2 regions of the Pseudoalteromonas sp. SR43-7 genome follow, and region 2 is predicted to be linked to the other one. Evidence: predicted binding sites of a transcription regulator. Region 2 holds the regulator's gene; the other holds the start of a gene.
What was found. The regulator LexA, encoded in region 2, represses DNA repair genes until DNA is damaged. The targets are predictions, from matches to a motif close to TACTGTATNNNNATACAGTA.
Positions count from the first base shown of each region.

Region 1: the regulator LexA is predicted to act here: its motif matches at 2,034-2,053, upstream of H5087_RS19680 (SulA-like leucine-rich domain-containing protein).

Region 1 is NZ_JACJDY010000041.1:1,516-9,355, forward strand. Features, by position in the region: gene H5087_RS19670 (diguanylate cyclase) at 67-984, shown strand; gene H5087_RS19675 (YchJ family protein) at 1,059-1,538, opposite strand; gene H5087_RS19680 (SulA-like leucine-rich domain-containing protein) at 1,577-2,011, opposite strand; gene H5087_RS19685 (tetratricopeptide repeat protein) at 2,310-2,774, opposite strand; gene H5087_RS19690 (NCS2 family permease) at 2,893-4,185, shown strand; gene H5087_RS19695 (hypothetical protein) at 4,259-5,017, opposite strand; gene cysB (HTH-type transcriptional regulator CysB) at 5,342-6,319, shown strand; gene H5087_RS19705 (L-serine ammonia-lyase) at 6,396-7,772, opposite strand.
Region 2 is NZ_JACJDY010000020.1:10,921-18,760, forward strand. Features, by position in the region: gene H5087_RS14805 (DnaJ C-terminal domain-containing protein) at 154-1,122, shown strand; gene H5087_RS14810 (chaperone modulator CbpM) at 1,122-1,442, shown strand; gene H5087_RS14815 (hypothetical protein) at 1,505-2,230, opposite strand; gene H5087_RS14820 (hypothetical protein) at 2,544-2,924, shown strand; gene H5087_RS14825 (PaaI family thioesterase) at 2,925-3,365, opposite strand; gene lexA (transcriptional repressor LexA) at 3,533-4,150, shown strand; gene coxB (cytochrome c oxidase subunit II) at 4,633-5,775, shown strand; gene ctaD (cytochrome c oxidase subunit I) at 5,775-7,367, shown strand; gene H5087_RS14845 (cytochrome c oxidase assembly protein) at 7,367-7,840, shown strand, end outside.

The DNA of each region.
Region 1 (7,840 bases), on a different contig from region 2:
AACATTTGCATAACAAAATATAGTGATATAGGGTGTGTTTAATTAAAAAAACAAAACAGTTGTACCATGCCTATAAATTACTCTGACCACCAATTGAAATTAAGCTTAAAGAGCTCTAAGGTACTTGTCGTTGATGATCAGCTATTAAGCTTAATTGTATTAAAAAAAATATTATCAGAGCACTTTAGTGTAACAACAACAAGCTGTGGTGAGGATGCGATTGAAATTTGTAAACATAATCCGCCAGATATAATACTACTCGATATTAATATGGAAGGAATGAGTGGTATTGAAACATGTCTAAAATTAAAAAATATATCTGAAACACAAGATATCCCCGTTATTTTTGTAACCTCATCTGAAAATCAAGAAGAAGAGTGCTGGGAAGCAGGGGCTGTAGATTTTATAAAGAAACCAACTAACTCGGAAACTTTATATAGAAGAGTGCGCGCCCATATCACGATGAAACTTCAACATGACTTACTCAATCAAAAAGTATTTCTAGATGATTTAACAAAGGTATTCAATCGTCGTTATTTTGATGCGCATTTTTCTAAAATGGAACGAAGCGCCTTACGAGAAAAAGTCGACTATGCACTATTACTCATCGATATAGATTACTTTAAGCAATACAATGATATCTATGGTCATGTGCAGGGGGATACGGTGTTAAACCTAGTAGCACAAACTATTACTAATAGTTTGCAAAGGCCAACCGACTTTGTTGCGCGTTACGGCGGCGAAGAGTTTGTAGTTGTTCTACCGCATACAAGCACTGAAGGTGCAATTTGTGTTGCTGATAAAATTAAACAAAATGTGGCCGATTTAGGAATATTACACAAATATTCAGAATATGATTTTGTGACTATTAGTATTGGTGGTGCAACCCTACAACCATACGTAAATAACAAAAACACCTTGCAGATCGCATATGAAAAAATGTATGAGTCTAAAATGCAAGGGCGTAACAAAGTGTGTTTTTAAGTTTAGTTAGCTAATAAATCACTCTGCCACTTAAAAACACCTTTTAGGTGATAAATATTAAATAAGATTATTTATTACATGCTATGACATTTTTTGTATTTGTTATTGCTACCGCATGGGCAGTTATCATTTCTGCCTACTTTAATATCTTCAACAGGATATATAGTGCCATCTAAATAACGCCATTGAGTGTTTTCTTTAATAAACTGCGATTTTTCATGAAGCTCACAAAATAAGTTTTGATAAAAATATTGGGCTTTAAATTCTACAGTTCCAGTATCGCCATCATGGCTTGAGTCAATTAAATCAAGATTTATAAATCGACAGCTGTTAGCAAAATCATTGATTTCTTTAATCGGATTCTCAGCTTGTTTTTCTTTTGCGTAGGTTTGATAAACATATTTTGCATTTTTAATAACATAAGCGCTGAATCGTGAGCGCATAAGTTGTTCAGGAGTGTCAGCTTGCTTTACAGATAAGTGAAGCGGCTCGCAGCAATCGGCATAATTGTGCCCACTGCTGCAAAAACATAGTATGGCATTGAGTGAAGTCATAATAATAATACAAAGTCTAAAACATTAGTTTAACAAGCTTATTGAGCGAGTGGTATCTCTGTTGTTTGTGCGTTTTTAGTAAAACAGTATAGTTTTGTATTCGTTTTACTTAAATCGAACGATAGATTTGTAAGTAGTTGGTTATTAACTATATCGGTCCAGGTGATTACCGCTGCAAAGTTTCCATTATGTAACGCAGAATTTAATACATACTCTAGATTTACTAGGTGCTTCTGTCTAATAACAAGTAATTTACTTGTATCAATAGAGCATGAGTCAAGTAAAGCTTTGCTAGGTACATGATCTGGCGCAATTAATAACGTCCATGCATTAGAGCTATTGTATTGGTGTAATACTTTTAAAAGCTCAAAGGTCGCTGAAATTTCATCTTCAATTTGGATCAAATTTACGCAATCGCTTTGCTCGTCTTGTTGGTAACTTTTAACTGTTCGCACGGTAATAGGCTGTAACATAATTTCACTCACTGGGTTTTTATACAGTATTCATATACAGTAGTTTATACAGTGCTTTCGTGCAAGCATTTTATGCTATTTATTTGTACAGTTATTCAGCCTTTGATCATTGTTTTTTATTTTTAAATCTATAATTCTTTATTAATCAACTTGTTATAGGCTTGTTTTTGAGAAGGTATTTCAAAAATAAATTTTTGAGTAATGTTTTAATTTGTGGGTTTTATACTGTGTAGGAGTATCTTTGTAACTATATACAGTATTTTTCAACACTTTATACAGTACTTATAACTTAGTTGGTTTATGTGTTTTCACTCGTGCGAGGGATCATATGAGAAAACTGGAGTTGGTGAATTTGTTCGTACAAACTTGCTGCATAACATTGAGCATCTTTAAATCGCTTAGTTTCGATATGTTTGCGTATATCTGTAACCGCTGCAGTGGCAGGTGCATACCCTTGGCTACTCGCTAAGCTCAACCACGCTACAGCATGAAATACACTTTGTGGCACGCCTTCACCTTTTACAAAAAATAAACCTAAATAAAACTGTGCTCTATGGTTTCCTGCCATTGCAGCAAGGCGCATCCATTTTGCAGCCAATGGAGCTTGATTATTTTTTAAATAATATAGGGCTTTATTAATAGTACTTTGCTCATCTTTTTTATTATCAATGGGCGCGGGGCTGCTTTCTGGTTGAGTAACAAAACCTAAAATGTTGTCTAGCTGTTGCTCTAAGTCTTGCTCACAAGGTGTTGTTTTAAGCATATTGGTTCATTTATTATTTTAACTACTTTAACAGTTTAGTATATAGCAAGGTAAAATGTCCTGTAAAAGATAATTTTTATGTTAAAATCTCGCCACTTTTTACTATCACAAGTTTATTATGTTTGAAGCCTTATTTAAACTCAGCGAAAATAATTCAACAGTTAAACGCGAATGCGTTGCTGGCCTAACTACCTTTATTACTATGGTATACATTGTATTTGTAAACCCGGCTATGCTTGCTGAGGCAGGGATGGACCAAGGGGCTGCATTTGTAGCTACCTGTATAGCAGCTGCGATAGGCTGTTTTATAATGGGTTTATGGGCTAATTATCCATTAGCATTAGCGCCTGGCATGGGACTAAATGCCTTTTTTACGTATGGCGTCGTATTAGGAATGGGTTATACCTGGCAAGCCGCATTAGGGGCTGTTTTTATGTCGGGTTGTATATTTTTATTTTTAAGCTTATTTAAAGTCAGAGAATGGATTATTAATGCCATACCTCTGGTGCTCAAGCGAGCTATCGCAACAGGTATAGGTGCTTTTTTAGCCTTAATTGCCCTTAAAAATGCAGGCATTATTGTCTCAAGCCCAGCAACACTAGTGCAATTGGGGGACATTACTTCCCCAGGCCCATTATTAGCTATATTAAGCTTTTTTGTAATTGCAGCGCTTTTATACCGCGATTTTAAAAGCGGTGTACTTATTAGTATTTTATTAGTGACAGGCATTGCACTGAGTTTAGGGCTAGTTGAATATCACGGTGTTATGGCTATGCCACCATCAATAATGCCTACTTTTATGCAACTAGATTTTGCCGCCGCTTTTGATATATCAATGATGAGTGTTATTTTTGCATTCTTGTTTGTCGATCTTTTTGATACTTCAGGTACATTAGTTGCGGTCACTCAAAAAGCTGGTTTAGCTGATGAAAAAGGTAACATGCCTCGTTTAGGACGCGCACTAAGTGCTGACAGCTCAGCAACAATTGCAGGTGCGATGCTAGGCACGTCTACGACTACATCGTATATAGAATCGGTTGCTGGTGTATCTGTTGGCGGACGTACTGGCTTAACGGCTGTAGTTGTAGGTATTTGCTTTTTACTAATGATGTTTTTTGCACCGCTTGCACAAATGGTACCGGCTTATGCTACGGCAGGTGCTATTTTATATGTCGCTGTACTGATGCTACAAAATTTAAAGTTTGTAAATTGGGATGATATGACCGATGCAATTCCTGTTACTGTAGTATTACTAATGACACCATTAACGTTTTCGATTGCGCACGGTATTGCACTTGGTTTTATATCTTATACGGCGGTTAAAGTTTTGTGTGGTAAGCAAGATCAAATCAGTATTAGTGTTTGGATATTAACAGCCTTGTTTGTTTTCAAGTTTGCATTTTTGTCTTAATAACTAACAAATAGACAAAAAAGCCTGCATAAATTTAATTTGTGCAGGCTTTTTTAATACTTTTATAAAAGAATTACCATTTCTTTTTAGGAGCAAACAATATATCTAAGTCGTCTTGCTCTTCTTCTGTTTTCTTTTTAAGTGCGCTTGCATTAGAAGCTCTTAGTTCAACACTAATTGCTTCTAAGTAACCTTCAACTTCTTGGCGTTTTGTTGTTACATATTCATCGGTGTATGTAACTGCATTGAGCGTTGCCTGTGCTTTTTCAAAATACTGTCTTGCAGAGCCAACCATACTTGCTGAGCGGGCAGATAAGCCACGTTTTATTTGGCTTTCAATATTAATACGCAGTTGTAGTTTTTCAAGACGTTTATCTTCTAAAACAAAAACTTGGCTGTCAATACGACCTTTACTGTGTTCAGAGCGTAAAATTGAGCGTAATTTTTTAATGCCCTGAATTAAGCCTACAAGTTGCTTGTCATTACTCGGTAGCGTTAAAGCTTCACTGCTATTATCTTGAACGGGATTAGATAAGTGCGTTTTCGCTTCACTTAAGCGGCTTTTAAGTGCTTTAGATGTTTGCGAGTTATTAACCATTGTATTTAAAGCTTCGTAAATACGGCGTTGTAACGTACGAATTAGATTCTCAGACAGGGGTATGTTAGCACTATTCATTAGCGCTTCTTCTGTTTCTTCTATTATAGCTTTTTGTTTTGTAAGCTCTTTGCGGCGTTCTGCCTCTTGTTTTTCTTTGTGTTGTTGTACAGCACTTACCCAAAGTGCAATCACAATCAATGCAACTATAAGCACTATTATAATAGAAACGATCATGGTGTAATTCTCGGATATATAACCTAATTATTTAATCTTACATTAAATATACGTTAACAGGGTAGCTTTGCGCCGATTAACTTAAAAAATACACCCAAAAATTGATAGGTTGAGCTCTTTATAAACCGTAGTCACCCTAAGGGCTTATAAACTAAAGCTGAATAAACATCGCTACCTCAAGCATATTTATTATGCTAGCCTTGAGCTCTAATCAGATAATTGCACACCTAAAGACCTAAAGTGATATTTTACGTAAATAACACTTGGTTTTAAGCGGTATTGCCTTTATAAATAATATGAATAATAACGTTAAAATTTGCAGCCATGAAATTACAACAACTCAGATACATCGTAGAAGTACAAAATCATAAATTAAATGTTTCAGCGACTGCTGAGAGTTTATTTACCTCGCAGCCAGGAATTTCTAAACAAGTACGCATGTTAGAAGATGAGTTGGGTGTACAAATTTTTGGTCGCAGTGGTAAACATTTAACGCATGTAACCGGTGCTGGCGAAGATATAATTAATATTTCTCGTGAAATACTCTCCAAAGTAGAAGGTATTAAAGCCGTTGCTAATGAGCATACGTTACCTGATCAAGGTAAGTTAAATATTGCCACAACACATACCCAAGCCCGTTATGCTTTGCCTAACGTTATTCAAGGGTTTATGAAAAAATACCCTGCGGTATCGCTTCATATGCACCAAGGTACTCCACAGCAAATATCGGATGCTGCAGCACGCGGTGATGCCGACTTTGCTATTGCAACAGAAGCACTGCATTTGTATTCAGATTTAGTTATGTTGCCTTGTTATCATTGGAATCGCAGTATTGTTGTTGCTAAAGACCATCCGCTCGCTAAAAAGGCAAATAGTTTAACTGTTGCTGACATTGCCCAATATCCACTCATTACATATGTATTTGGTTTTACGGGCCGCTCAGAGTTAGATAAAGCATTTAGCGCACACGGACTTGAGCCACACATTGTATTTACTGCAACCGATGCTGATGTTATAAAAACATACGTACGACTGGGTTTAGGAGTTGGTGTTGTCGCTTCAATGGCGATAGATCAAGTGAGCGATACCGATTTAGTGTGTATTGATGCAAGCCACTTATTTGAAGCAAGCACGACCAAAATTGGTTTTAGAAAGGGCAGCTTTTTACGTACTTACATGTATGATTTTATTGAACGTTTTGCACCGCACTTAACTAAAGAGCGCGTAGAGCGAGCAAGCTTGTTACGTAACCAAGATGACGTAGATAAGTTATTTGCAGATATAGAGTTACCCGTTAAATAAGGTGATTGCATTGAACGAACAATAAAAAAGCTGCCTATTTTAAAATAGGCAGCTTTTTCTCTTTATAGCGAGCTGATTAACATTCGATAATATTAACTGCTAATCCACCGCGAGCGGTTTCTTTGTATTTGGTTTTCATGTCGTTGCCGGTTTCAAGCATGGTTTTAATCACTTTATCAAGTGATACCTTTTGCTCGCCACTGCCACGAATAGCTAAACGTGAGGCATTAATTGCTTTAATCGCGCCCATTGCATTACGTTCAATACACGGTACTTGTACTAAGCCACCAACAGGGTCGCACGTGAGGCCTAAATTATGTTCCATACCAATTTCTGCTGCGTTCTCTACTTGCACAACATTGCCACCAACAATTTCTGTTAATGCGCCTGCAGCCATAGAGCACGCAACGCCAACTTCACCTTGGCAACCTACTTCAGCACCCGATATAGAGGCATTCTTTTTATATAAAATACCAATAGCAGCAGCCGTTAATAAATAACGTGTGGCTATATCGCGGTCTACTTCTTTCACAAATGTGTGATAGTACATAAGCACAGCCGGTAAAATACCCGCAGCACCATTAGTTGGTGCGGTAACTACACGGCCACCTGCCGCATTTTCTTCGTTTACGGCAAGGGCAAATAAATCAACCCAGTCCATTGCACGAAGTGGGTCGTTACTGACCTCTATATTTAGTTTTAAGTATAAGCTAGGCGCTCGGCGCTTTACTTTTAAGCCGCCAGGTAAAATACCTTCGGTACGCATACCACGGTCAATACAGGCCATCATTACTTTCCAGATATGAAACAGCGTGTCTTTTATTTCATCTTCAGTGCGTAGTGTTTTTTCGTTCTTCATCATTAAGCTTGAAACACTAAGCCCTGACTCTTTACACATCTCTAGTAGCTCTTTTGCGCTACTGAAAGGGAAAGGAGCTGGGTTTTCTTCTCTAATATCAAGGGCTGCTTGTTTTTCGTTTTCAAACTCTTCATCAGTGACAATAAAGCCACCGCCAATAGAGTAATATACTTTGCTGTAAACTTTTTCGCCGTTGTTTGAGGCGATAATTTCCATTGCATTAGAGTGCTTAGGCAGCGTTTTGCGACGATGAAAAACAATAGCGCCTTGTTTTGGAAACTTAGCTTTGTGTGTTTTGTTTAAATAAATAACCTGATCTTTTTCGATTGTCGCTAAAATGTCGTCGACTAAATCGGCATCTATAGTTTCAGGGTCATAACCGGCTAAACCAAGAATTACGGCTTTACCCGAACCATGGCCAACACCTGTTTGACCCAAAGAGCCATAAAGCTCTACTTTAATATCGGTAACATTTGCTAATAATTGTTGTTCTTGTAGGTCATTAACAAATAAGCGTGATGCGCGCATTGGGCCAACGGTGTGTGATGACGAAGGGCCAATACCAATGCTAAACATATCAAATGCACTGATCATAATGTGTGTGTCTCTACTTTGTTTTATCAGCACGAAGCTGCTCTTTGAACGGTCGAGCATGATAACGT
Region 2 (7,840 bases):
CACTTATATTACTAAAAGTGCCAGATTAATTTTTTATTCAAAGTTATTTTCACTATTCATTTATTTCTTACTATTTATCGTATTTTAACCACACAAGATTATACGTTAAGGAGTATGCTTAAAGCTTACTCAATATGAGGATTTGGATTGCAAATGAAATTTGTTGATTATTATGCAGTGCTTGGAATATCGCCTGATGCAGATGATAAAGCGGTTAAAGTAGCTTATAAAAAGTTAGCCAGAAAATATCACCCAGATGTAAGCAAAGAGCCTCAAGCAGAAGATAAGTTTAAAGAAATAGCAGAAGCTTACGAAGTCATCCATAACAAAGAAGAACGTGTAAAATACGACAAGTTACGTCGTCACCAACAAAATCGTGCTCGTCAACAGCAAGGCCATTATGGTGGTAACAATGCCTCTTCGCAAAGTAATCATCAGCAAAGCGATCCTCAAACCGACCAAGAGTTTTCTGACTTTATTAATTCAATGTTTGGCGGAGCTGGTGGATTCGATCGTTCCGGGCAGAGCAGAAGTAACGCCGCTCGCGCGCAAAAAGGACAAGATGTGGAAATAGAGTTCCCAATTTTTCTTGAAGAGACTTTAGTTGATACCGTGAAGCCTGTTGAGTTTATGTTACCGCAGCGAGACAGCAGTGGCCGTGTCACTGAACTTAAAAAATCACTTAAAGTGAAAATTCCTGCAGGCTCAGTAAATGGCGAACGAATTCGACTAAAAGGGCAAGGCGGATTAGGGTCAGCGAATGGGCAAAATGGCGACTTGTATTTACAAATTAGTTTAGTGCCTCACCCATTATTTGATGTTGAGGGTCATAACCTAAATATAGTTGTCCCTCTTGCACCATGGGAAGCGGCTCTTGGTACAAAGCTAAATTTACCTACGTTGACAGGTAATATCCAATTAACTATTCCTTCTAATAGTCAGTCTGGTCAACGCTTACGTATTAAAGGTAAGGGGTTAATGAGTAAAAAAGCTAAAGGTGACTTATTTGCTGTGCTTAAAATTGTTAATCCAGCATCTGTTGATGATACCAGTAAAAAACTTTGGGAAGAATTAGCCGAAAAAGCTCACTTTGATCCCCGTAATAACTGGAGCAAGCCATAATGCAAATTATCGTGACACAAAAAGACGATTTACTTACTAGCAAAGAGCTATGTTTGAGCAGTGGTATTAGCGAAGCAATTTTATATGAGCTAGTTGAGCATAATATTGCGGTTCCAATTGAGGGGGATCATGTTACGCAGTGGCAATTTACGGTATCTGCAGTGACCTTAGTTAAAAAAGCGGCCCGTATCCAACATGACTTTTCGTTAGATTGGTCGGCAATAGCTTTAGTTTTACAATTGCTGGGTGAGCGTGATGAGTTGATTTTCGAAAACGAAATGTTAAAGCGACATTTGAGTCGATTTAAGCACTTGGAATAAAATAAGCCCTAGGCTTATTTACTCTTTGATAAGTGGGCGCTAGCTCTCAAAAACCAATATGACTACTTTGATTTATTCTTATTTTTAATTCGGATAAATCGTTTTAGTCGTATATTTTGAATAAGTAGTAATATTCCACTTAAACAAAAAAGTACACTGGTTGCTGAAAAGCTAATAAGCAGTGGATTATTAAAATTCTCTCGCTCATCGTAATCCATAATATGTAACATCCAAAAAAAGTCGAATATTCGCCATAGCGTGCTGCGAACGGTGACAACTTTGCCGTTATTTTCTGACAAGTACAGTGTTGTGTTAAATGTGTCGTCAAATTGGACCTGCCATACATTGGTTTTATATCCGACTTCCCGCGTACCTTGCTTTAGTAGTACAGCGCTTGTTACTTGAGCGTCAATAAGTAAGTGTGCTTTAGCATTTGCGGTAATTTGTATTTTAGTTGGCGGCTCAAATGGTCGGCCTGTTATGCCATTGAAGCTTTGCTGCTCGTTATTACTAAAGACAGTAATAAGTGGTGTAGTTAAGAAGTTCTCAAAAATTATTTGTGTTGGATTAACCACCTGAGAGGCAATATCGTCAAGGGAGGCAACATAATCAGCCTGCGTAAATGGGTTATTAAGAGTACGTGTTGCAAGATGCTCCCCATGAACTTTATCAAGAGGGATTGCACTCATAATTAAACCACCTAGTAACCATGCTAAAATTTGTAGTGCTAATAAATAACCTAACCATTTATGTAACTTGCGAGCATGCTTAAATATTTTTTTATTCATGTTTTAGTCTTATTATTTTTAGAGGCTAGTTTATTACATTAATAGGATAAGTTACTGCGACATTTTGTCGCAGTTTAAACTATAGCTTACTGTAATCATTTAAAAATAAAAAAGATTACACTTAAATTCCTAACATGACTTATCTGTTTAATTGAGCTAGATGTTTGATATCCAGCTAGCTTTAAATGCTAAAAAATACTTAAAAGCTGCGAAATATCCATATAAAGTGGTTAATAGAGCATAGTTGATTTGGTATAACGGTAAAACTGCGTTAAAGTTTGCAATGAAATTATTAGAGGATAAATACGAAACGATGTCGGAAATTCAATTTTTAAATGTAGATCTTGAGCTTGAATCAAAGCAAGATATTAGTTTGCTAGTGGCGGACTTGAAAAAAGTCGCGACGATTTTACATTATGACAAAGACGAATACCGTCAACTAGCGCGTATTGAAGCTACAGGTGAGGTGAGCACACCTGATAAAGCCATAAACCATATATGTGAGCTTATTGAATCGTGTTCGCGTAATGCGCTAAAGCAATGGTTAAGCTGTTCACGTAGAACGTTTGATATTGGTTTTGAATCAGGGACTTCTCCTAAGTGCTTTAATCAAGCCTTAGATGCAGATACATTATTGCGTATATCTGCGATTGGTGCGGGTATGGAAATTACCATTTACCCAATCGAAAAGTAACTATCTTCGCTCTACGACTGCTGCGGTCATTTTTGATACGCAGCACAGCTCATTGCGGCTATTTGTAATTTTTATTTCCCATACTGAACTACGTTTGCCAATATGAAACGCTCTAGCCGTTGCTGTTAAAGTGCCGTTGCGAGATGCTTTTAAATGACTTGCGCTAATTTCCTGCCCTACACAGTAAAATTTAGTAAAATCGACAACAAAGTTAGCGGCATAGCTGGCAACTGTTTCGGCAAGTACAACGTTAGCACCGCCGTGAACCATGCCCATTGGGTTATGATGCTCAGGAATTGCCGGCATTGTGGCAACCAAATAATCATCGCCAATTTCTGTGACTTCTATCCCCATAGTTTTCATTAATGTTCCTTGGCCATTAATGCCTTGTTCTAACTGCTTGCACAGCTCTAAGGTGATGGGCTGGTACCAAATACTCATAATGTCTCCTTTGCATTTTTAATCATTTATAAACTTAGCTTTAGTTATATCCCTAAAATGTACACAAGTGAAATTACTTTAGCTATTTTAAGGCTTAATTTAAATTTGCGATTTTTATTTAACTGTATATACTCACAGTTAAATGTACTGTATGGAAAACCAGTTGTATGCGACCATTAACGAACCGCCAAGCTCAAATACTCGAACTAATTAAAGTTTTTATTAAAGACACTGGTATGCCTCCTACACGTGCTGAAATAGCGCAAACATTAGGTTTTAAAAGTGCCAATGCTGCTGAAGAACATTTAAAAGCACTTGCTAAAAAAGGCGCAATTAAAATGAAACCAGGTGCAAGCCGTGGTATTCAATTAATTGAAGAAGAAGAGCCAGAACAATTAGGTTTACCGCTTATAGGGCGTGTTGCTGCTGGTTCACCTATTTTGGCGCAAGAGCACGTTGAAAGTCACTGCAAAATCGATCCATTAATGTTTAAACCGGCTGCAGATTTTTTACTACGCGTTAACGGTATGAGCATGAAAGATATTGGTATTATGGATGGTGATTTACTTGCTGTACATCGTACTCAAACCGCTGAAAACGGACAAGTTGTTGTTGCCCGCCTAGACGAAGACGTAACTGTAAAACGTCTTGAGAAAGCGGGTCGTAAAGTATTACTTCATGCTGAAAACGACGATTTTGACTCTATTGAAGTAGATCTTGAGAATGAGTCTTTTAATATTGAAGGCTTAGCCGTTGGCGTTATAAGAAACGCTGATTGGATGTGACTTTAAAAATAGCTTTTAAACAAGCAGTTTTATAAATGCGTACTAACTAGTACGCATTTTGTTTTAAAATTTGTACTAAAAATAGGGCGTAAACAGCCCACTGACTATTTAAGCTGTAAACTTTTTTGCACTTATATTTTCCCCCTCCGAATGCGTTAAACCCCTTTGTTTTGCTCATATTTTGAACTTTCTGTTGCCCAGTTGATTACCGATTTTTTATTAATTATTCAATATCACCTGATTGTTTTTTATACTAAAACTTGCTTGTTGTTCGTTTTTTAGCTAATTGTTAATGTGCTGAGCTAATAATAACTCACAGCTTTTTAGTTTTGAGAACACACAATATACACAAACTCGTTGTTGGCGCAGCAAAACCAATCAATATTAAATGAGATTGGCTAAAAAAATAAAAATAACGAATTGGCGTTTAAGCCGTATGCCTCTTCGCTTTGCATTCGCAATAGCATCAAAGGAGCCGTCACATGGGTAAACTGACCTCTACCTTGTGGCTTATATTATGTGTTTTTTCGCACCCAGTTTTGGCTAACAGCCAATACAATATGCGCAAAGGCGTAACCGATATAAGCAATAATGTATATCAGCTGCACATGACCATATTTATAATATGTTGTGTGATTGGGGTGATAGTGTTCGCAATTATGTTTTGGGCACTTATTCATCACCGTAAATCTAAAGGGGCTGTACCTGCCCAATTTCACGAAAGCACTAAAGTAGAAATACTTTGGACTGCAATTCCGTTTGTTATTTTAATTGCTATGGCAGTACCAGCCACTAAAACCCTTATTGCAATGGAAGATGCCAGCAAAGCTGATCTCACTATTAAAATTACGGGTTCGCAATGGAAATGGCATTATGAATATATGGGCGAAGATGTAGAGTTCTACTCTATTTTATCTACCCCGCAAGATGAAATAGCGAATCTTGCAGATAAAAACCCTAACTACTTACTTGAGGTTGATAAGCCTCTTGTACTGCCAATAAATCAAAAAGTACGATTTTTAATGACTTCTGATGATGTTATTCACTCTTGGTGGGTACCTGATTTTGCAGTTAAAAAAGATGCGAACCCCGGCTTTATAAACGAAACATGGACGAACATAAACGAAGAAGGTACTTACCGAGGCCAATGTGCTGAGTTGTGTGGTAAAGACCATGGCTTTATGCCCGTTGTGGTGGTCGCTAAATCTGAAGCTGATTTTAAAACATGGCTTGCAGATGCAAAGCAGGCTAAACAAAAAGCAGCATTAGCAGATGCCGCATTACTTGATAAAACCCTCCCAAAAGAAGAATTAATGACTTTAGGCGAACAAGTATATATGGCTAATTGTGCTGCATGTCATCAACCTACTGGCATGGGGTTACCGGGTGTATTTCCTGCACTTAAAGGCAGCCCGATAGTGCTTGGCGATATAAAAGATCACATTGATGTAGTTATCCATGGACGACCCGGTACGGCAATGCAAGCTTTTGCCAAGCAGTTATCTATAAAGCAATTAGCTGCGGTTATTACTTATAAACGTAATGCGTGGGGTAATGATACGGGTGATGTTATTCAACCGAGTCAAATACAGACAGCACTTGATGCCAAAGTGGAGGCGAACTAATGAGTAGTATAGTAGAACAACCTAACGCCAATGAAGCTCATCATGCTCATCACCCAGCTAAAGGTTTTAAACGCTGGCTTTACACAACTAATCATAAAGATATAGGTAGTTTATATTTAATTTTTTCGCTGACCATGTTCTTAATTGGTGGCGCAATGGCCATGGTGATCAGAGCTGAATTATTTCAACCAGGTTTACAGTTGGTCGACCCTCACTTTTTTAATCAAATGACCACAGTGCATGGTTTAATTATGGTGTTTGGTGCGGTTATGCCCGCCTTTACAGGCCTTGCTAACTGGATGATACCACTTATGATTGGCGCGCCAGATATGGCATTGCCAAGAATGAATAACTGGAGCTTTTGGATTTTACCGTTTGCGTTTTTAATCCTATTGGCATCGTTATTTATGCCTGGTGGGGGTCCTGCATTTGGTTGGACTTTTTATGCACCACTGTCCACAACATACAGTAATGATAATACTGCATTGTTTGTATTTGCCGTACATATTATGGGAATTAGCTCAATAATGGGCGCAATCAATGTGATTGTAACCATAGTGAACTTACGTGCCCCCGGCATGACATGGATGAAGTTGCCCTTATTTGTATGGACGTGGTTAATTACTGCCTTTTTATTAATAGCGGTAATGCCAGTGCTTGCAGGGGCTGTCACTATGGTACTTACCGATAAGTATTTTGCGACCAGCTTTTTTGATGCCGCAGGCGGTGGCGACCCGGTGATGTTCCAACACATTTTTTGGTTTTTTGGTCATCCCGAAGTATACATTATGATTCTTCCTGCCTTTGGCATTATATCTACAATAGTACCTACCTTTTCTCGTAAAAAACTTTTTGGCTATGCCTCAATGGTATACGCCACATCCTCCATAGCACTATTGAGCTTTATTGTATGGGCTCATCATATGTTTACTACTGGGATGCCGGTAGCTGGCGAGTTGTTTTTTATGTACGCGACCATGCTTATATCGGTACCTACAGGAGTAAAAGTATTTAATTGGGTTGCCACAATGTGGAAAGGCTCAATAACTTTTGAAGTGCCAATGCTTTTTAGTATTGCGTTTATTGTGCTGTTTACCTTGGGTGGTTTTTCGGGATTGATGCTGGCAATTACACCTGCTGACTTTCAGTATCACGATACTTATTTTGTAGTGGCGCACTTTCATTATGTATTAGTAACAGGGGCTGTATTTTCGATAATGGCAGGTGCTTATTATTGGCTGCCTAAGTGGACGGGCAATATGTTTAATATCACATTGGCTAAATGGCATTTTTGGCTATCGCTGGTGAGCGTGAACGTACTGTTTTTTCCTATGCATTTTGTAGGGCTTGCCGGTATGCCGCGTCGAATTCCCGATTATGCTCTTCAATTTGCCGACTTTAACGCAATCATAAGTATTGGTGGGTTTGCCTTTGGTTTATCGCAATTGTTGTTTGTAGCTGTGGTAATTAAATGTGCGCGTGGCGGTGATAAAGTGCCTGCAAAAGTATGGGAAGGAGCAGAAGGTCTTGAGTGGGAAGTTGACTCTCCAGCGCCATATCATACTTTTTCTACGCCGCCGGTAATTAAGTAATGACACACGCACCGCTACTCAAACGTTTGGTACTTATTTGCATAGGCATGTTTGCCTTTGCCTTTGCTTTAGTACCTTTGTATGACGTGTTTTGTGATGTAACAGGGCTTAATGGAAAGCCTTCGCTTGAGCAAGCAGAACAAAGTACACAAATAGTACAAAACCGAGAAGTCGGCGTTAGCTTTACTACTCACGCACAAAGTGGTGCACCGTTTGAAGTTAAATCAAAAGAATACAGTGTAGTGGTAAAACCCGGTGCAATGCGTGAAGTAATGTTTAGTGCAAAAAATAACAGCAACCTAGATAAAGTAATGCAGGCTGTACCATCAGTCTCACCAGGTAAAGCGGCAAAGTATTTACATAAAATAGCCTGTTTTTGCTTTGATCAGCAACCTCTAAAAGCAGGGGAAGAGCTTGAATTTAAATTGCTTTTTTATGTTGATACCGCACTGCCAAGCGACATTGAAGAATTA